Linked DNA regions of Bradyrhizobium diazoefficiens. The protein of the gene in region 2 interacts with the protein of the main gene of each other region in a pairwise test. Links are inferred from orthologs where the notes say so. Each region holds a gene or a part of one and is shown on either strand. Other genes may lie near its edges.

Region 1 (3,118 bases), 530 kb from region 2 along the record:
TCCCGACCGCCCGCAGGATATTGTCCGGCGTGGCAATGGCGCTCTTCATGGCCTTGCGCATCCAGTTTGGACTGGCCGCGAACATCAAGCCTTCCAGCACGAACAGAATGCCTAAGCCGATGAGGAAGTCGGCGAACGCAATGGACCTCATCGGATTGGAACCTCCCGTGGTGCTGTTCTTGTCTGGACGAAGGGCGGCCAAACCTGCCGTCCTTGTCTAGCTTACGGTTTCGCCGGCGTCTCGGTCGCCGTCTTGCCGGACGGGTTACCAAAATACCGGAAGAAATCCGAGTCCGGCCGCAGCAGGAAGCGGGTGTCGTCCTTCTTCAGCCCGGTCTCGTAGGCCGTCATCGACCGGTAGAACGCGAAGAAGTCAGCATCCTTGCCATAGGCTTCGGCAAAGAGACGGTTGCGCTCGGCGTCACCCACGCCGCGCGTCTGCTCGGCCTGCGAGTTGGCTTCGGCAATAATCACCGTCACATCACGGTCGGCCTTGGAGCGGATCTCCTGCGCCTTCTGGCCGCCCTGTGCACGGAATTCGGCCGCTTCCCGCTGACGCTCGGACTTCATCCGGTCGTACACCGCCTGGCTGTTCTGCTCCGGCAGGTCGGCACGGCGAATGCGGACGTCGACGACCTCGATACCGTAACCGCCGGCCTCGTGGTCGAGCTGCTCGCGGATGCGCCCCATCAGCCTCTCGCGCTCATCACGCACTACGGCGATGAAGTTGACCTCACCGAGCACGCGGCGCAACGCCGCGTTCAACAGCGAGGTGAGCTGGAGGTTCGCGGCCTGGATCGAGCCGACGCTCTGGTAGAAGCGTAGCGCGTCCTTGATGCGGTAGCGCGCAAAGGCGTCGACCACGAGCCGCTTCTGGTCGGAGGCAATGACCTCCTGCGACGGGTTCTCGAGATCGAGGATCCGCTTGTCGATGTTGATCACGGAGTTCCAGGGCGCCTTGAAGTGCAGCCCGGGATCGGTGACGACGTCCACCGGCTTGCCGAATTGCAGCACGATGGTCTGCTCGGTCTGCTGCACCGTGAACAACGACATGTAGCCGACAATCACGACCAGAAGCGCCGCAAGCAGCGCAACGATGCCTGTAACCGGAGACCTCATCTTGTGCCTCCGCTCGGCTGCTGGCCTGTCGTCGTCGGCCTCTTGGCCGACAATTCATTCAGCGGCAGATAGGGCACGACGCCCTGGCCCGAGGAGCTTCCGTCGTAGATCAGCTTGTCCGATCCGCCGAGCACGCGCTCCATGGTCTCCAGATAGATCCGTTCACGCGTCACGTCGGGCGCCTTCTTGTATTCCTCATACACCTTCAGGAAGCGCGAGCTCTGGCCCTTGGCCTCGGCGACCGCCTGCTCCTTGTAGCCTTCGGCGGCCTGCAGGATCCGCGCCGCGTTGCCGCGCGCTTCCGGCACGATCTTGTTGGCATAGGTCTGCGCTTCGTTCTGCAACTGCTCGAGGTTGGCGCGCGCCGCCTGCACGTCGCGGAACGCATCGATCACCTGCGCCGGCGGATCGACCTTCTGCATCTGCACCTGGGTGATCTGGATGCCGGCGCCGTAGCCATCGAGCGTCTTCTGCATCAAATCCTGCACGGTGGTTTCGGTCTGCGTCCGCGCCCCGGTCAGGATCGGCTGGATGTCAGAGCGGCCGATCACCTCGCGCATCGCGCTTTCGGCGACCGCCTTCACGGTGCCCTCGGGGTTTTGGATGTTGAACAGGAAGTTGCCGACGCCGTTGGGCTTGATGCGCCACAGCACGGTGAAGTCGACATCGACGATGTTCTCGTCGCCGGTCAGCATCAGGCTCTCTTCCGGCACGTCACGGATCGAGCGGCCGCGGCGGGCCGGATCGTCGATCAGGGTCATGCCGATGGAAATGGTGGACACGCGCAGAGCCTTCGGCAGCAGCACGGTCTCGATCGGATAGGGCAGATGATAGTTCAGGCCCGGATCCACGGTGCGCACATGCTTGCCGAAGCGCAGCACGACTCCCTGCTCTTCAGACTGCACGCGGAAGAAGCCCGACAACAGCCAGAGTGCGATGATGATCAGCAGGATCAGCGTGATGCCTATGCCGGAGAAATAGCCACCGGGCATGATCTGCTGCAGCCGGTCCTGGCCGCGCCGCAGAAGGTCCTCCAGATCCGGCGGCCTCGGCCCGACGGGTTGCGGGCCTGAGCCCCATGGTCCCTTCGGACCCGAGCCCCACGGGCCACCGCCCTGATTCTTCCACGGCATTCGACGCTCTCCTCGGCAGACCGGGACTAGAACTTAAGCCGGCCCGCATTGTCCGGTCCGGCTTTATAGGGGACCGAAAGGGCCCTTACAACGCAAGCCTGACCGACCCACGAGCTATGCTCGGGGGCGGAAAAGTCAATGTAAACATTGGCGAATGCAGTTAATAGGACGGCCGCCGACGATATGTCACATAGGAGAAGTCGGCGCTGTCGTCCGGTCCGGCCGGATGGCGGACGCGGCTCGTTTCGTCCCACTGCGCCCTGTCGATCCTAAAATGCGTGTCGCCGTCGGGCCGCGCATGCACTTCCGTGATCTCGAGGCGGTCAGCGCGATCGAGCCATTGCCGGTAGATCTCGGCGCCGCCGATCACCGCGATCTCGGCGACCGAACGCCGCAGGGCATCACCAAGCGCAACCGCGCCCGCGTCCGTGGCCGATGTCGTGACGACAGCGCCGGCGGCGCGGTAGTCCGCATCGCGCGTGATCACGATGTTGGTGCGGCCCCGCAGCGGCCGGCGCCCGGGCAGGGATTCAAAGGTCTTGCGGCCCATGATCACGGGTTTGCCGATGGTGAGCGCCTTGAAGCGCGCCATGTCGGATTTCAATCGCCACGGGATCGCGTTGCCGGCACCGATGACGCCGTTCTCCGCAATCGCGACGACGAAGACGATCTCCATCAGGACCCCGCAAGCCGCGTCAGTGCAGGACCGCTGACACGACACAGCGTCCAATCGTCCAGCATCACGGCGCCGAGCGATTTGTAGAACGCGATCGACGGCGCGTTCCAGTCGAGCACCGCCCATTGCAGGCGCGACCAGCCATTGTCGACGCATTCCTTCGCCAGATAGACCAGCAGCGCCTTGCCGA
Region 2 (3,206 bases):
GATCAGGGCATGCACGATCAGGACATTCGCGATCAGGACATGGCGGCTCGCTCCCGTGCACCTGCAAATGGCCGTGCCATCCTGAAGCAGACCCTGGCGGGAGCCTTGATCAGTCTTGCCGGGGGGCGTATCCACATCGCGCCTGCGCCGGCCCGACGGTCCCCAGGAAGACGTGAAGGGGCTTGAAGGGCGGATGAGGGCGCATCATGACACCGGCCGTTTCGACGGCCCGCCGTCAGGACACCTTAACCAGGCAGGAAAAACCCCGGCCAGGGCGCCATTATTTCAGCGGGAATCGATCTAAGATGGGCTAAATAGTCCCATCTCGTTCCCTTGGCAGCGACCGGGGCGGCACCTAAATTGTATGCGTCTAACCGAGAGGATTCCTTGGGGATTTTCTCTAGTTGCCCAAGGATGAGGCCGCGATCCGCGCGACCACGAAGGAAGATCGATGAACGCCAATCTGCGCAATTTCGCCCTCTGGGTCATCATTGTTTTGCTGCTGTTGGCGTTGTTCACGCTCTTCCAGAATCCGGGCCAGCGGGCTTCCTCGCAGGATATCGCTTTCTCGCAGCTCTTGAGCGAAGTTGACCAGGGCCGAGTCCGCGACGTCGTGATCCAGGGGCCTGATATCCACGGCACCTTCACCAACGGCTCCAGCTTCCAGACCTATGCGCCGAACGACCCGACGCTGGTGAAGCGCCTGTACGACAGCAAGGTGCAGATCACCGCGAAGCCGCCCGGCGACAACGTGCCGTGGTTCGTGTCGCTGCTGGTCTCCTGGCTGCCCTTCATCGCGCTGATCGGCGTCTGGATCTTCCTGTCGCGGCAGATGCAAGGCGGCGCCGGCAAGGCGATGGGCTTTGGCAAGTCGCGCGCGAAGATGCTGACCGAGGCCCATGGCCGCGTCACCTTCGAGGACGTCGCCGGCGTGGACGAGGCCAAGCAGGACCTGCAGGAGATCGTCGAATTCCTGCGCGACCCCGGCAAATTCCAGCGCCTCGGCGGCCGCATTCCGCGCGGCGTGCTGCTGGTCGGCCCTCCCGGCACCGGTAAGACCCTGATCGCGCGTGCGGTCGCGGGCGAAGCCAACGTGCCGTTCTTCACCATCTCCGGTTCGGACTTCGTCGAGATGTTCGTCGGCGTCGGCGCCAGCCGCGTCCGCGACATGTTCGAGCAGGCCAAGAAGAACGCGCCCTGCATCATCTTCATCGACGAAATCGATGCCGTCGGTCGTCACCGTGGCGCCGGCCTCGGCGGCGGCAATGACGAGCGCGAGCAGACGCTGAACCAGCTGCTGGTCGAGATGGACGGCTTCGAGGCGAACGAGGGCGTGATCCTGATCGCCGCGACCAACCGTCCCGACGTGCTCGATCCCGCGCTGCTGCGTCCGGGCCGCTTCGACCGCCAGGTCGTGGTGCCGAACCCCGACGTCGTCGGCCGCGAGCAGATCCTCAAGGTTCACGTCCGCAAGGTGCCCTTGGCGCCGGATATCAACCTCAAGACCATCGCGCGCGGCACCCCGGGCTTCTCCGGCGCCGACCTGATGAACCTCGTCAACGAAGCCGCATTGACCGCTGCGCGCCGCAACAAGCGCATGGTGACCCAGGCCGAGTTCGAGGAAGCCAAGGACAAGGTGATGATGGGCGCCGAGCGCAAGTCGCTCGTCATGACCGAGGAAGAGAAGCTCTTGACGGCCTATCACGAGGGCGGCCACGCCATCGTCGGCCTCAACGTGCCCGCGACCGATCCGATCCACAAGGCGACCATCATCCCGCGCGGCCGTGCGCTTGGCATGGTCATGCAGCTCCCCGAGCGCGACAAGCTGTCGATGTCTCTGGAGCAGATGACCTCGCGCCTCGCCATCATGATGGGCGGCCGCGTCGCCGAAGAGCTGATCTTCGGCCGCGAGAAGGTGACCTCTGGTGCGGCCTCCGACATCGAGCAGGCGACCCGCCTTGCCCGCATGATGGTGACGCGCTGGGGCCTGTCGGAAGAACTCGGCACCGTCTCCTACGGCGAGAACCAGGACGAGGTCTTCCTCGGCATGTCGGTCTCGCGGACGCAGAACGCCTCCGAGGCGACCGTCCAGAAGATCGACTCCGAGATCCGCCGTCTGGTCGAGGAAGGCTACAAGGAAGCGACCCGCATTCTCACCGAGAAGCACGGTGACCTCGAAGCGCTGGCCAAGGGCCTGCTCGAGTTCGAAACGCTCTCCGGTGACGAGATCGTCGATCTGCTCAAGGGCAAGAAGCCGAACCGCGAGTCCGTGCTCGAGCCGGCCACGCCGCGCGCCTCGGCCGTGCCCCCGGCCGGCAAGTCGCGCCCGCGGCCCGATCCGGATCCCGGCCTGGAGCCGCAGCCGCAGGCGTAACGTCCGCGTCTCATGGCCGGCACTTCCGGCAAACCGATTGTGCAAAAGCTCGGCATCAAGCCGGGCTTTTGTATTTTCGTGGATGGTCTTGCGGCGCCCTATCGCGATGTCGTCGGCGAACTTCCTGACGGTGTGATCATTGCCAAGACCGCCAAGCCGCCGCTCGACATGGTGCATCTCTTCGCAGCCGAGACCAAAGGCCTCGCTGCAAAACTGCGCAGCTACCGCAAGGCGATCGCGCCCAATGGAATGATCTGGGCATCCTGGCCCAAGAAAGCGTCCGGGGTCGCGACTGATGTCACCGAAGCATTGGTACGCGAGACCGCGCGCGCGGGCGGCCTCGTCGATATCAAGATCTGCGCCGTCGACGACGTCTGGTCCGGCCTGAAGCTCGTGATCCCCGTCAAGGACCGCGCGAAGCCAACGAAATAGCACTGCTCTCGTAGGGTGGGCGAAGGCGCGAAAGCGCCGTGCCCACCATCTCTCGGCATTCGTGACGAAAGTGGTGGGCACGCTGTCGCTTTGCCCACCCTACGATATCTCACTTCGCCGCAGCCCCCGCTGCTTCACCACGCCCCATCATCCCGCACATGGACCACCGCGACCTTGTCGGCATAGACCCGCTTCCAGCCCTTGATGTGATCCAGGATCTGGGCCGCAGGCGAATCCGGCGTCAGCAGCGTTGCGTCGATCCTGTTGTCGTCGAGCATGCGCAGCAGGCCGGAGACGTCGCGGCCGTCTTCGGCGGCAAAATAGTCCATCAGGAATTTTTCGCCGTAGAGCTCCGACCGTCCGTCGACGAAAGGCCTGATGTCGCGGACGATCAGGTAGC

The links.
Region 1: the proteins of ftsH (region 2) and hflK interact in binary tests that used the Escherichia coli proteins (3 or more experiments, as listed by UniProt). The link is inferred for Bradyrhizobium diazoefficiens from one-to-one orthologs.

Annotation. Positions count from the first base shown.
Region 1 is NZ_CP067102.1:6,312,612-6,315,729, forward strand. What follows is about bases 185-2,985. They hold hflK (FtsH protease activity modulator HflK), read right to left. Parts: upstream 2,253-2,985; coding sequence 1,116-2,252; downstream 185-1,115. Other genes in these bases: hflC (protease modulator HflC), read right to left, coding at 223-1,119; JJC00_RS29350 (dihydrofolate reductase), read right to left, coding at 2,413-2,928; JJC00_RS29355 (GNAT family N-acetyltransferase), read right to left, coding at 2,928-2,985. Also shown: JJC00_RS29335 (DUF2065 domain-containing protein), read right to left, coding at 1-151; more of JJC00_RS29355, read right to left, coding at 2,986-3,118.
Region 2 is NZ_CP067102.1:6,847,282-6,850,487, reverse strand. What follows is about bases 24-2,912. They hold ftsH (ATP-dependent zinc metalloprotease FtsH), read left to right. Parts: upstream 24-451; coding sequence 452-2,374; downstream 2,375-2,912. Other genes in these bases: JJC00_RS31860 (DUF3052 family protein), read left to right, coding at 2,387-2,806; tilS (tRNA lysidine(34) synthetase TilS), read left to right, coding at 24-186. Outside these bases: more of tilS, read left to right, coding at 1-23; JJC00_RS31855 (hypothetical protein), read right to left, coding at 2,941-3,206. UniProt on the Escherichia coli protein: Acts as a processive, ATP-dependent zinc metallopeptidase for both cytoplasmic and membrane proteins. Plays a role in the quality control of integral membrane proteins.